DNA from 3 places in the Pseudomonas sp. CC11G genome. Region 3 is predicted to be linked to each of the others. Evidence: predicted binding sites of a transcription regulator. Region 3 holds the regulator's gene; each other region holds the start of a gene.

What was found. Region 3 encodes FliA, which starts transcription of late flagellar genes. Its sites were predicted from a motif close to CTAAAGTTTNNNNNNNNNNNGCCGNTAA; they were not measured.
Region 1: a site for FliA is predicted at 2,851-2,878, ahead of motA (flagellar motor stator protein MotA). Genes of this name have one in related genera too.
Region 2: a site for FliA is predicted at 2,301-2,328, ahead of AC0V2S_RS08800 (methyl-accepting chemotaxis protein). Genes of this name have one in related genera too.

Annotation. Positions count from the first base shown of each region.
Region 1 is NZ_JBWBZC010000003.1:162,907-167,743, forward strand. Features, by position in the region: gene rsgA (small ribosomal subunit biogenesis GTPase RsgA) at 1-826, shown strand, start outside; gene motB (flagellar motor protein MotB) at 875-1,930, opposite strand; gene motA (flagellar motor stator protein MotA) at 1,934-2,785, opposite strand; gene AC0V2S_RS05475 (HDOD domain-containing protein) at 2,914-4,434, shown strand; gene AC0V2S_RS05480 (rhodanese-like domain-containing protein) at 4,483-4,837, shown strand, end outside.
Region 2 is NZ_JBWBZC010000005.1:104,588-109,424, forward strand. Features, by position in the region: gene AC0V2S_RS08795 (hypothetical protein) at 1-546, opposite strand, end outside; gene AC0V2S_RS08800 (methyl-accepting chemotaxis protein) at 705-2,270, opposite strand; gene acnA (aconitate hydratase AcnA) at 2,462-4,837, opposite strand, start outside.
Region 3 is NZ_JBWBZC010000025.1:58,330-63,166, reverse strand. Features, by position in the region: gene flhA (flagellar biosynthesis protein FlhA) at 1-299, shown strand, start outside; gene flhF (flagellar biosynthesis protein FlhF) at 315-1,646, shown strand; gene fleN (flagellar synthesis regulator FleN) at 1,743-2,582, shown strand; gene fliA (RNA polymerase sigma factor FliA) at 2,579-3,325, shown strand; gene AC0V2S_RS23175 (chemotaxis response regulator CheY) at 3,414-3,788, shown strand; gene AC0V2S_RS23170 (protein phosphatase CheZ) at 3,808-4,596, shown strand; gene AC0V2S_RS23165 (chemotaxis protein CheA) at 4,608-4,837, shown strand, end outside.

The sequences.
Region 1 (4,837 bases), on a different contig from region 3:
GGTATTTCGCTGCCACCTGCGCGCCAACCTGCCCGCGCTGGTCACCGGCGACCAAGTGGTATGGCGAGCCGGCAACCAGGGCATCGGCATAATCGTTGCGCAACTGCCGCGTAAAACCGAGCTATGCCGGCCCGATAGCCGCGGCCAGCTCAAGCCCGTAGCGTCCAACGTCGACCTGATTGTCATCGTCTTCGCGCCACTGCCCGAACCCCACGCCAACCTGATCGACCGCTACCTGGTGGCCGCCGAACACGCCGGCATCCGCCCGCTGTTGTTGCTCAACAAAGCCGACCTGATCGACGACAAGAACGCCGTCGCGCTGAACGCTTTGCTGGGCGTGTATCGCCAACTTGGCTATCCGCTGCTGGAAGTGTCGGCCCACCACGGCAATGGCATGCAGTTGCTGCAGGCCGAGCTGGATGGGCATGTGAGCGTGTTTGTCGGCCAGTCCGGCGTCGGCAAATCCTCGCTGGTGAACAGCCTGCTGCCGGAAGTGGATACCCGCGTCGGGCCGCTGTCCGAGCTGACCGGCAAGGGCACCCACACGACGACCACCGCACGCCTGTTCCACTTTCCCAATGGCGGCGAGCTGATCGACTCCCCCGGCATCCGTGAATTCGGCCTGGTGCACGTCAGTCGCGACGACGTGGAAGCCGGCTTTATCGAGTTTCACGACTTGCTGGGCCGCTGCCGTTTCCGCGACTGCAAGCACGACCGCGAACCGGGCTGTGCACTGCTCAAGGCGTTGGAAGAGGGGCGGATTCAGCCGCAACGGATGGCCAGCTACCGGCACATCATTTCCACCCTGCCCGAGCAGGATTACTGAAAACAAAAAGGCCGCGTCGATACGCGGCCTTTTTGATTGTGTGACGGTTTACTTCTCTCGTGCCTGATCCAGCTTCAGCGCGCCGTTATCAAACACGTTGAGCTTTTCCTTGAGCTGCTCTGGCGTGGTCTGCGCACCGGCTGGCGCACCGGGCACCGCTTTGGCTGGCGCCGCTCCGGGCGCGGCCGGCGCGCCATCGGCTGCCGGCGCTTCATCGCCGCCCTCTCCCGCGCCCTGACCGCCTTCGATGTCACGCTGGGCCTTTTTGGTCAGCACGATAATGTCGATACGTCGGTTGACCGGATTCATCGGGTCGTCACGGTCAAACAATGCCGATGAGGCATATCCCACCACACGGGCGATCTGATCGTCCGGGTAGCTGCCCGCTACCAAGGTACGGCGCGCGGCGTTGGCGCGCTCGGCCGACAGCTCCCAGTTACCGTAATCACCACGCCCCACGAAGGGTTTGGCATCGGTATGGCCGCTGATGCTGATTTTGTTCGGCACCGCTTTGATGGTGTCGGACATGGCGATCAGGATGTCTTCAAAATACGGCTGCAAGCGCGCGCTGCCGCTGTCGAACATCGGCCGGTTGGCGGCGTCCATGATCTGGATGCGCAAACCGTCCTGGGTAATTTCGAACAGGATCTGGTCCTTGAAGCGCTGCAGCTGCGGGTTCTCGTTCACCTTGTTCTGCAGCTCTTGGAGAAGCAATTCCAGGCGCTCTTTCTCGAGCTTTTCCGCGATGTTTTCGGCCTGGGTTTCGCTTGGCGCGATATCACTGTCGGTGTCGGAAGTGGTGTCGGTAGCGGCCTTGGCGTCTTTTACTTCCGGGTTCAGGGTTTTGTCTGGCGCCGGCGTGGGCGTACCGCCGAGGTCGATGACATAGGGGCTGGCGCTTTCGCTGAAACCGACCGGGTCCTGGAAGTAACCGGAGATGGCTTTCTTCTGCTCGGGCGTGGCGGAGGACATCAGCCACAGCACCAGGAAGAACGCCATCATTGCTACGGCGAAGTCGGCGAAAGCGATTTTCCAGGCGCCACCGTGGTGGCCAGCGGCAAACTTCTTGACCCGTTTGACGATGATGGGTTGGTTGTTATCCATCTATCAGCGGCCGCGAATCGCTTGTTCCAGCTCGCTGAAACTTGGCCGGTGCGCGGGGAACAACACTTTGCGGCCAAATTCCACCGCCAGAGAAGGCGGCATGCCGGATGCCGAAGCCACCAGGGAAGCCTTGATGGCTTCGTAGACGTTCAGCTCTTCCTTGGCATCGTGCTCAAGGCAGGTGGCCAGCGGACCGAAGAAACCATACGCCGCGAGAATACCGAGGAAAGTACCTACCAGCGCCGCACCTACGTGCTGGCCGAGGGCCGACTGTTCAACCTGGCCGAGCAGGGCCATGGTGACCACGATACCCAGTACCGCGGCCACGATACCGAAGCCCGGCAGACCGTCAGCGATGCGGGTTACCGCGTGGGAGTTGTGTTCGAGTTCTTCCTTGAGGCTGCCCAGCTCCATGTCGAACAGGCCTTCGAGTTCGTGCGGCGCCATGTTGCCGGAGGACATGATGCGCAAGTAGTCGCACACGAACGCAGTCATGCCGGCGTCTTTGAGCAGGCCCGGGTATTTGCTGAAGATGGCGCTGGCGGCGGGGTCTTCCACGTCGGCCTCGATGGCCATCATGCCCTCGCGGCGGCTCTTGTTGAGGATCTCGTAGAGCATGCTCAACACTTCTAGATAGAAGGCGTGGGTAAAACGGTTGCCGAACATCTTCAGGGCTTTTTTGAACACCGACATAAAGGTGCTGCCGGGGTTGGCCTGAAGGAATGCGCCCAGTGCAGCGCCGCCGATGATCATCACCTCGAAAGGCTGAATCAGTGCCGCGATCTTGCCGTGGGACAAAATGTACCCGCCCAACACCGAGGCGAACACAACAATGATGCCAATGATTTTTGCCATAGAAGGTTACTTAAAAGCCAGGAAGACGCAGCCAAGGGAAGGGTTATAAAAATCAGCCCTTCTAATTATCGGAACTTATACGCCAGACTATAGCCAGTTAAGGTTAAAAGCCAATGGGCTACAAACACATGCCAACCTTGCCACCGCTACCCTCCAGCCTTAAAACCTGGGTCAAACACCTCGATAAAGTGCGTCTGCCCATCCTGGCGACGACCCACGAGCGAGTGCGGCGCTCCCTCGTCAGCAGCAGCACCTCGCTGCGTGAAGTGGCTGAACGAATTGAAGCAAGTCCCTCCTTGGCATTGTTGGTCATGCGCGAAGCCAACGGCAGCAACAACAGCCTTAGCGAGCCCGCGGAAAGCCTTGAGGTTGCGATCTCGCGGCTTGGCCTCAAGCGCACCGAAGACCTGCTCGGCAGGCTTCCTGTAGTCGCCGAAGAGAACATCCCCAAAGCCCTGCGCCAAATCCAGCTCATCAGCCTGCATGCCTCGCAACAGGCCAGCGGGTTGTTTGCCAACCGCATGGCGCGGCTGTGGCAGGAAATCCACTGGAGCAGCGTGCTGTTTTTGTCGCCGCTGTGGCCATTGGCTGCTGCCCACCCCGACCTCATTGATAAGTGGGAGCAGCGGGTACTGGTTCACGGCGAACCCACACAAAAAGTCGAACGCGACCTGTTCGGCGTCTCCCTGCCGGCTTTGTGTCTGGCCATCGCCGAACACTGGCGGTTGCCGGAATGGATCATCCAGACTTACCGCCTGCTGGCGACCGAGCGCCGCTTGCTGGCCAAGGCGCTGCATATCGCGCGCAACAATGAAGAGCCGCTGCACCAGCAACAATTGCTGGATGCCGACCCGGTGCTGTCGCGCTGGCTGACCCATCCCGGCAACACCATCATGCTTGCCAACGCCCTGGCCCTGAGCTCGCACCAGGCGTGGCAAAGCCCGCACAGCCTGCGCTGGCAGCGCATTACCGCCTTGTACCTGCAAGTGCCATTGGCCGAACTGCAGCAACTGACCCACCAGCAGGCCGTGATCAGCGCTCGCCAATACGCGGGCACCGACCTCTGGCACCCGGCCCATGCGCTGCTATGGCCGTGGGACGCGCGCCATCTGCAGGCCATTGCGCCGCCACCGCCGGTGGCCAAAGACACCTCGCCGGCCTGGCAACAACATTGCCGCGAACTGCTGCGCGAGCCGAGCGCCTTCGCCAACCTGCTGCAACTGACCACCTGCATCCGCGACGCACTGGACGCCTGCGGCATGAGCCGCGCCCTGGTGTTGCTCGCCGATAAAACCCAGACCCGCCTGGTCACCCAGCAAACCGTGGGCATGCCCAAGGAAGCCCAGGCGCTGACCCTCGACCCGTCCAACAGCCAGGTGCTCAAACGCCTGTTGGCCCAGCCAGGGCAATTGCGCCTGAGCCCGGAGAACATCGCCCAGTTTTCGGCGCTGATGCCCGGCACGTTGAAAGCCCTGTTCCCCGGCGAACATATGCTCATCCGCTCGCTGGCCAACAACGGCAAGGTGGTGATGGTGCTGGTGGTCGACCAGCAAGGTGCGCCGCTCAGCGACCCTTGCGTGCAGGCATTCGGCAAGATTTCGCAATGCATCGAGCGCGCGCTGGCCAGCTTTGCCAAACGCGGGCGCTAACCTTTCCGCTACAATCTGGCCCCTTATCATTTGGCCTGGAGGCCATGCATGTCTGCCTTCTCTGGTTTGCCCCTGGTCATCGAACCCGCCGACCTCGCCTCGCGCCTGAATGCGCCGGAGCTGATTCTGGTCGACCTCACCAGCGCTGCCCGTTACGCCGAAGGCCATATTCCGGGCGCGCGCTTTGTCGACCCCAAGCGCACCCAACTGGGCCAACCGCCCGCGCCGGGCTTGCTGCCCACGCTGGATAACCTGCAAACCCTGTTCGCTGAACTGGGCCACAACCCTAACGCCGTGTACGTGGTGTATGACGACGAAGGCGGCGGCTGGGCCGGGCGTTTTATCTGGCTGCTGGATGTGATCGGCCATAGCCAATACCACTACGTGGATGGCGGCTTGCTGG
Region 2 (4,837 bases), on a different contig from region 3:
AAACGAACCCTTGTAGTACTTGGTGTTGTTGATGTCGATTTCCAGCATATCGGTGGCCACATCAATGCGCGCAGAAACGTGGTACTTGCGCTGGTCTTCCATGGCCAGCGATGCGGAAGCGCCGCCTTTATTGAATAGGCTGATGGCGTTGGAGCCGCCATGCATGCTGATGGAACGTGCGCCATAGTCGCTACTGTCCAGGTGCACGCTGAACGCGCTTTGGCTGTTGTTCAATTTGCTCGGCAGCATGTCCCACTCGACCGTTGCATGCGTCAGGCCTGCGGGCAGGTTGAACTCAATCTGGTCGTAGCCACAGCTAGGCGCATTGAAAATTGCCCAGTTACCGGCTTGCCCGGCAAACCCTACATTCATATCAATGCTGCCCATGTTCACGCGGGTCGGCGTTGCTGCCGTGCCATCAATAACAATAGGTTGGCCGGCAATATTGGGCGGGGAAGCAAAGCGGGTGTCGAAGAACACTTGCGCGTGGGCAAGCTGACTGGAAAGCACCAGTGCCAGCGCACCGGCTAGCGATTTGATCTGCATCGTTCTCATCCTTGTGATTACTGCGTCCGGCCGACATAGCCGGCGCCGGCGAGCGTAACGCACCGGGCGCAGCCGGAGAGAGGCGTCAGTCACAAATCGAAAGGCAAAAAAAACGCCACGGGCCGCGTAAGCCGGTGGCGTTTTTCGAACGGTAAAACTCAGCGGTTAAACCGCTCCACCAGCGCCGATTGACGCTGAGCCGTTACCGTCAGCTCCCTGCTCAACTGTGCGGTGTTCTGCGCTTCACCAGAGGTCTGGTCGGCAAGCTGAGCGATGGTGGTGATGTTCTGGTTGATCTCATCCGCCACCGCGCTTTGCTCTTCGGCGGCTGCGGCAATCTGGTCGGCCATGTCGGCGATATTGGCCACCGCATCGCTGATGCCGGCCAGTGCCTGGTCGGCCTTGAGAACCCGTTCAACCCCTTCATCAGCCTGTTTGCGGCCGATTTCCATGGTCAGCACAGCCTCTTCAGCGGTTCGCTGCAGTTTGGCGATCAGTTGATGGATCTGCCCAGTGGATTCAGCCGTACGCTGCGCCAGCGAACGAACCTCGTCGGCTACCACGGCAAAACCACGGCCCATTTCACCGGCGCGCGCGGCTTCGATAGCGGCGTTAAGGGCGAGCAGGTTGGTCTGGTCGGCGATGCCTTTGATCACGTCAACCACGCCGCCGATTTCGTTGCTGTCCTGAGCCAGACGAGTAACGGTTTCACCGGTTTCACCCACCGATACCGACAAGCGCTGAATCGCCTCGCGGGTTTCGCCGGCAATGCTGCGGCCTTCGCCGGTCAGGCGATTGGCTTCCTGGGTAGCGATGGCGGTGCGCGCCACGTTGCTGGCTACTTCCAGAGTGGTGGCGGCCATCTCGTTGACGGCGGTGGCGACCTGCTCGGTTTCCACGCGCTGACGTTCCAGGCCTTTGGAGCTGTTCTGCGCGAAGGTATCGGCCTGGCGCGCTTGTTCGGTCAGGTGTTCCGCGCTGTCTTGCAAGCGGGTCAGGCACGTCTTAAGACGCGCTTCCTGGCTGAGCATGGCCATTTCCAACCGGGCCTGTGGGCCGCGGCTGTCGGTGTACATGGTGGCAATCAGCGGATCGGAGTTGCTTTGTTCGGCCAGTTTCAACAAGCGACGGATGCCGCGTTGCTGCCAGTTCAGCCCGAGCAAGCCCAGCGGAACCGACAGCAATGCCGCGAGCAGAAAGCCCCAATGGAAGTCGAGCCAGGCACCCAGCACAAAGCCGATCTGGCTGATCAGAATAAACGGCACCCAGTTCTGCAGAATTGGCATCCAGACGTTGCTCGACGGAATCGCCGCTTTGCCCGCATTGATCCTTTGGTACAGCGCTTCAGCGCGACGAACCTGTTCAGCCGTAGGTTTCACCCGCACCGACTCGAAGCCGATCACCTGGCTGTTTTCCAGCACTGGGGTGACGTAGGCGTTGACCCAGTAGTGGTCGCCGCTGGAGCAGCGGTTTTTGACGATGCCCATCCACGGTCGGCCCGATTTCAGCGTCGTCCACATATGGGCAAACACCGCCGGCGGCACGTCGGGGTGGCGAACCATATTGTGTGGAGAACCGATCAACTGCTCGCGGGTGTAGCCGCTGATTTCCACAAAGGCATCGTTGGCGTAGGTGATCTCGCCTTTGAGGTCGGTGGTGGAGATCAGACGTTGCTGAGCAGGAAAGGTACGTTCACGTTGAGTGACGGGCTGATTGTTGCGCATGGGGCTTTATCCGTAATGTCCGTGCCGTTCTGATCGGCAGCTGCCGAGCAAAGTTGAGAAGAATTTTCCTACGACCTTTTTCGGCGCAGTGTAACCAGATTTGAACTGGCGCACAGTTTCCAAGACGTAAGTCTCAACCCGCCGGCAGCGTCAGGCCCCCTGGCTGACGCGCCAGCCAGAGCGGCGCACCGTTACCCGGCGATCAACTGTCGCAGCACGTAATGGAGGATGCCGCCGGCGCGGAAGTACTCCACTTCATTCAGCGTATCGATGCGGCACAGCACCTCGAACTGCTCCTGTTTGCCGTCTTCGCGGGTCAGCGTCAGCGGCAGGTGCATCAAGGGTTTGATCTCGACATTGTCGAGTCCGCCGATGCTCAGCGTTTCCTTGCCGGTCAGGCTCAGGCTCTTGCGGTCCTGGCCGTTTTTGAACTGCAGCGGCAGCACGCCCATACCCACCAGATTGGAGCGGTGGATACGCTCGAAGCTCTCGGCCAGTACGGCTTTTACGCCGAGCAGGTTGGTGCCCTTGGCCGCCCAGTCGCGCGACGAACCGGTGCCATATTCCTTGCCGGCAATCACCACCAGCGGCGTGCCTTCCTGTTGATAGCGCATCGCCGCATCGTAGATCGCCAGCTTCTCGCCGCTGGGCACATGCACGGTGTTGCCGCCTTCTTCGCCGCCGAGCATTTCATTGCGAATACGGATATTGGCGAACGTGCCGCGCATCATCACTTCATGGTTGCCGCGCCGCGAGCCGTAAGAGTTGAAGTCCTGCGCCTGCACGCCTTTTTCCTGCAGGTAGCGCCCAGCGGGGCTGCTGGCTTTGATATTACCGGCCGGGGAGATGTGGTCGGTGGTTACCGAATCGCCGAGCAGGGCAAGAATTCGCGCATCGGCGATATTGCCGATCTTTGGCGGTGCTTCGTCGATATGTTCGAAAAACGGTGGGTGTTGGATGTACGTGGAGTCGGCTTGCCACTCGTAAGTATCGGCATCCGGCACCTGAATGGCTTGCCACTTTTCATCGCCGGCAAAGACTTCCGCGTACTCCTTATGGAACATCTGGGTATCTACTTTCTGAACGGCGTCGGCGATTTCCGCCTGGCTCGGCCAGATATCGCGCAGGTACACCGGCTTTCCGTCTTTGCCGGGGCCCAGTGGGTCTTCGCTGAGGTTCATGCGCACGCTGCCGGCCAGGGCATAGGCCACCACCAGCGGCGGCGAGGCCAGCCAGTTGGTTTTCACCAGCGGGTGCACGCGGCCTTCGAAGTTGCGGTTGCCAGACAGCACCGAAGCCACAGTCAGATCCGACTGCTGAATGGCTTTTTCAATCGGCTCTGGCAGCGGTCCGGAGTTGCCGATGCAGGTGGTGCAGCCGTAGCCCACCAGGTCGAAGCCCAATTTATCCAGGTACTCGGTCAGGCCGGCGGCGTTGTAGTAGTCGGTCACCACTTTCGAGCCAGGCGCGAGCGAACTCTTCACCCAGGGCTTGCGCTGCAAACCCTTTTCCACGGCCTTCTTGGCTAGAAGGCCGGCGGCCATCATCACGCTGGGGTTGGAGGTGTTGGTGCACGACGTAATGGCCGCAATCACCACGGCGCCGTGTTGCAGGCGATGGGTTTTGCCCTCGAATTCGTAACTGGCCCCGCCCACCAACGAATCATCGTGGATGGCGGTGCCACCGCCGCCTTCGCTTAGCAGCCGGCCGTCCTCAGTGCTGGCCGGTTTTACTTGCAAGCCGAGAAAGTCATCAAAGGCTTGGCTGACGTCTGGCAGGGCGACGCGGTCTTGCGGGCGTTTCGGCCCAGCCAGGCTGGCTACGACCGTGCCCATATCCAGAGCCAACGCATCAGTAAACAGCGGCTCCTGGCCCGGCTCGCGCCACAGGCCCTGGGCTTTGCTGTAGGCCTCGACCAGCGCGACGGTGGCATCCGGCCGGCCAGACAGGCGCAAATAGCCGAGCGTAATGTCATCCACCGGGAAGAAACCGCAGGTGGCGCCGTATTCCGGGGCCATATTGGCGATGGTGGCGCGGTCGGCCAAGGGCAGGGTGGCCAGGCCGTCGCCATAGAATTCGACGAATTTTCCCACCACGCCTTTCTTGCGCAGCATCTGTGTAACGGTCAGCACCAGGTCGGTGGCGGTGATGCCTTCCTTCAATTTGCCGCTGAGCTTGAAGCCGATCACTTCGGGAATCAGCATCGACACCGGCTGCCCAAGCATCGCCGCTTCCGCCTCGATACCGCCGACGCCCCAGCCCAATACGCCGAGGCCGTTGATCATGGTGGTGTGCGAGTCGGTGCCGACCAGGGTGTCGGGGAAGGCGAACGTCTGGCCGTCTTCCTCTTTCGTCCACACGGTGCGGCCGAGGTATTCCAGGTTTACCTGGTGGCAGATGCCGGTGCCCGGCGGCACCACGCTGAAGTTATCGAAGGCATTCTGGCCCCAGCGCAAAAACGCATAGCGCTCGCCGTTGCGCTGCATTTCGATCTCGACGTTCTGCTCGAAGGCGCTGGTGGTGGCGAATTTGTCGACCATCACCGAGTGGTCAATCACCAGGTCTAC
Region 3 (4,837 bases):
CCCTGGAACCCAGGTTGGAACAGATATTGCTCAATAGCCTACAGAAGGCCGGTCAAGGCTCCGAGGATGGCATTCTCCTGGAGCCGAGCATGGCCGAGAAGCTGCAGCGTTCCCTGGTGGACGCCGCGCAACGCCAGGAAATGCTCGGCAAGCCAGCCATCCTGCTGGTAGCCGGTCCGGTTCGGGCGATGCTCTCGCGGTTCGCACGGTTGGCAGTACCAACCATGCACGTGTTGGCTTACCAGGAAATCCCAGACAACAAGCAGGTCACCATCGTTGCCACGGTGGGTCAGAACTGAACTGAGGCTTAGGTCATGCAAGTTAAACGCTTTTTCGCCGCCGATATGCGTCAAGTCATGAAGTTGGTTCGCGATGAGCTGGGCGCCGATGCGTCCATCATCGGCACTCGCCGGGTAGCCGGGGGGGTGGAATTGACCGCCGCTCTGGACTACCAGGCGCCGGTGATGCCTGTGCGTCAGCCCAACCCTGAGCTTGAGGTGGAGCTGCGTCGCACGCAGTCGATGCTGGTGTCGGCGCATGCTGACCTGGCCACTCGCGTGTCGGGCGAAAAAATGAAAGACGGCCAGCTGTTCGCCAACGAGTCCATCGTGGCGCCTGAGCTGCCGGCATCCTTTGTCCGCCCTGAGCGGCCAAAACCTGCCGCGGCGCCGGTTCCGGAACCTGTACGGGCGGTGGCAACCGACCAACGCAGCCTGGATGCCATGCGCTTTGAATTGAATGGCCTGCGTGAGCTGATTGAAGTGCAACTGGGTTCCATGGCCTGGGGTCAGATGCAGAGTCGCCGGCCACAACAGGCTGCGCTGTGGCGTCGTCTGCAACGCATGGGCCTGCCGGCCGAGCTGTCGCGTGTGCTGCTGGAGCGGGTGAGCAAGGTGCCGGAGCAGCGTCAAGCTTGGCGCATGATCCTCGCCCACCTGGCCCACGCGATCAAAACGCCGAAGGTCGAACCATTGGAGGAGGGCGGTGTGATCGCCCTGGTTGGCCCGGCTGGTATGGGCAAAACCACTACACTGGCAAAAATGGCCGCCCGTTATGTACTGAAGTACGGCGCCCAGCACGTGGCGTTGGTGAGCATGGACAGCTACCGCATTGGCGCGCAGGAACAACTGAAAACCCTGGGCCGTATTTTGAATGTGTCGGTAACGCAGGTAGACCCGGGCCAATCGCTGACCCAGGCGCTGGAGCCTTTGGCTCGCAAGCGTGTGGTGTTGATCGACACCGCCGGCCTGCCTGGCAACGACCCGGCGCTGCACATGCAGTTGGAAACCTTGGCCGGTCGTGGGGTCAAATCGAGAAATTATCTGGTTTTGGCTGCTACCAGCCAGAGCCAAGTGCTCAAGGCCGCCTACCATAGCTATAAGCGTTGCGGTCTGACTGGCTGTATCCTTACCAAGGCCGATGAAGCGACCAGCCTGGGTGAAGTTATAAGTCTGGCTATAAGCCAGCATCTACCGGTAGCCTATCTGGCAGACGGCCCGCGGATTCCGGATGATTTGCACGTGGCGCGCCCACACCAGTTGGTAAGCCGAGCGGTGAGCCTGCAAGCGCCACAGGAGCCGAGTGAAGATGCGATGGCCGATATGTTTACCGGGCTGTATCAGAACCCGGCACGCCGGGCGAGTTAAACGCCCGGCAGTAAAGTTTTAAACCGTTGCGGTCGCCCTTAAGGGCAAGCGCAGCGTAACCAGCCAAGTGGCCCCAGTCGAAGCTAGACAAGGTGTGTGGATAACATGGGTATGCATCCCGTACAGGTGATCGCGGTGACCGGCGGCAAAGGTGGCGTCGGCAAGACCAATGTATCGGTCAATCTCTCCCTGGCCCTGGCCGATCTTGGCCGGCGGGTGATGCTGATGGACGCCGACCTGGGCTTGGCCAACGTGGACGTGCTGCTGGGCCTGTCGGCCAAGCGCACGCTGGCGGACGTCATCAGCGGCGAATGCGAACTGCGTGACGTGCTGCTGCAAGGCCCGGGCGGTATCCGCATTGTGCCGGCAGCCTCCGGTACACAGAGCATGGTGCAACTCACGCCCATGCAGCACGCCGGTCTTATTCAGGCCTTCAGCGAAATCAGTGACAACCTCGATGTACTCGTCATCGACACCGCCGCCGGTATTGGTGACGCGGTCGTCAGCTTTGTGCGTGCGGCCCAGGAAGTGATTGTGGTGGTGTGCGATGAGCCCACGTCCATCACCGACGCCTACGCCCTGATCAAACTGTTGAACCGCGACCACGGCATGAGCCGTTTCCGCGTGTTGGCCAATATGGCCCACAGCCCGCAAGAGGGTCGCAACCTGTTTGCTAAGCTGACCAAAGTGACTGACCGTTTTCTCGATGTCGCCCTGCAGTACGTCGGCGCTGTGCCTTACGACGAGTCGGTACGCAAGGCAGTGCAGAAACAGCGTGCAGTTTATGAGGCCTTCCCTCGCTCCAAGTGCGCCCTGGCTTTCAAGGCCATTGCGCAGAAGGTCGACACCTGGCCGTTACCAGCCAACCCACGCGGGCACCTGGAGTTTTTCGTGGAGCGTTTGGTACAGCAACCGCTAGCTGATACGGCCGTATGACATCAGGCAATGGGCTCCGTATGTATAGCAAGGCACAGGCGCAGGACTCCCAGCACCAGTTGATCGAGCGTTACGCCCCACTGGTCAAACGCATCGCCTACCACTTGCTGGCTCGCTTGCCAGCAAGCGTTCAGGTGGAAGACCTCATTCAGGCCGGCATGATCGGCCTGCTCGAAGCATCGAAAAAATACGACTCCAGCAAAGGCGCCAGTTTTGAAACTTTCGCCGGCATTCGCATACGCGGATCTATGCTGGATGAAGTACGCAAAGGCGATTGGGCACCGCGTTCGGTGCACCGCAATAGTCGGATGGTCAGTGACGCAATCCGAAAAATTGAAGCCAGAACAGGCAGAGACGCTAAAGATCAAGAAGTTGCGGCCGAACTCCAATTGAGTCTCGAGGATTACTACGGCATTCTTGGCGACACTTTGGGCAGTCGCCTGTTCAGTTTCGACGACCTTCTTCAGGACGGCGAACACACGGGTCTGCGTGAAGACGCTGGCATTACCCACTTCGAGCCTTCGCGCGATCTGGAAGATGAACGTTTCCAATCGGCATTGGCAGCGGCCATTTCCGGGCTGCCGGAGCGCGAACAGTTGGTGTTGTCGCTGTATTACGACGAAGAACTGAATCTCAAGGAAATTGGCGAAGTGCTGGGGGTCAGCGAATCGCGGGTCAGCCAGTTGCATAGCCAGTGTGCCGCTCGTTTGCGTGCACGCTTGAGCGAGTGGCGCGCCAGCTAGCTGAGCGGTACTGCCAGTTTCTCGATTCAACGCGCATCCAGGTGCTGGGTGCGTTTAGGACTGTACGGAGGTCGACTTGGACAAAAACATGAAAATCCTCATCGTTGACGACTTCTCAACGATGCGACGGATCATCAAGAACCTCTTGCGCGACTTGGGATTTACCAACACCGCTGAGGCAGATGACGGAACCACGGCTCTACCCATGCTGCAAAGCGGCAGCTTCGACTTTCTCGTGACTGACTGGAACATGCCGGGTATGACCGGTATCGACCTCTTGCGCGCGGTTCGCGCGGATGACCGTCTCAAGGCCCTGCCGGTGCTGATGGTTACCGCAGAAGCCAAGCGCGATCAGATTATTGAAGCGGCGCAAGCCGGGGTGAATGGTTATGTAGTCAAACCGTTCACAGCGCAGGTTCTGAAAGAGAAGATCGAAAAAATCTTCGAGCGTGTTAACGGCTGATTCCGGCCGTGGGGGCATTATGGCGCACGACGATCTACCCATGGGCGACCTCGAGTCGTCTCTAAAATCCAATGCCCGTGAGCTCGTTGAGAGCCTTGAAAAAGGTAATTTTGGCGACGCGGTCCAGCTGATTCACGAGCTCAATAAAGTTCGTGACCGTGGGCTGTATCACGAGGTGGGCAAACTGACGCGTGAGCTGCACAACGCCATCGTCAATTTCCAGCTTGACCCACGCGTGCCGCATGCCAAGGAAGTGTCGCAAATCACCGACGCCACCGAACGCCTGAACTATGTCGTGACGATGACCGAGAAAGCGGCCAATCGCACCATGGATCTGGTGGAGCAGAGCGCGCCGCTGGTTAACGACCTGCATGACGAAGCGACTAACCTGAGTGCTGACTGGGGTCGCTTTATGCGCCGCGAGTTGGGCGCTGAAGCATTCCGTGAACTGGCCAAACGCATCGAGCTGTTTCTGGCTCGCAGCGAGCGCGACAGCAGCAAATTGTCGGGGCACCTCAACGACATTCTGCTGGCGCAGGACTACCAGGACCTGACCGGTCAGGTGATCAAACGCGTTACGCAACTGGTGACAGAAGTCGAAGCCAACCTGCTGAAACTGGTGCTGATGGCCAGTCAGGTAGACCGTTTCGCCGGCATTGAGCACGACCATTCCGTGCTACGCGCCGAGCAAGAAAAACAAAAAGAGCCTTCTCACGGTGAAGGTCCGCAGATTCATGCCGATAAGCGTGAAGACGTCGCCTCTAATCAAGACGATGTAGACGATCTGCTATCCAGCCTAGGGTTTTAGGGAGCACACCAATGAGCTTCGGCGCCGATGAAGAAATCCTCCAGGACTTCCTGGTAGAGGCCGGCGAAATTCTTGAGCTGTTATCCGAGCAACTGGTCGAGCTGGAAAGCCGCCCGGATGACTCGAACCTGCTCAATGCTATTTTCCGCGGTTTCCATACCGTCAAAGGTGGCGCCGGCTTCCTCCAGCTCAACGAGCTGGTGGAGTGCTGCCATATCGCCGAGAACGTGTTCGACATCCT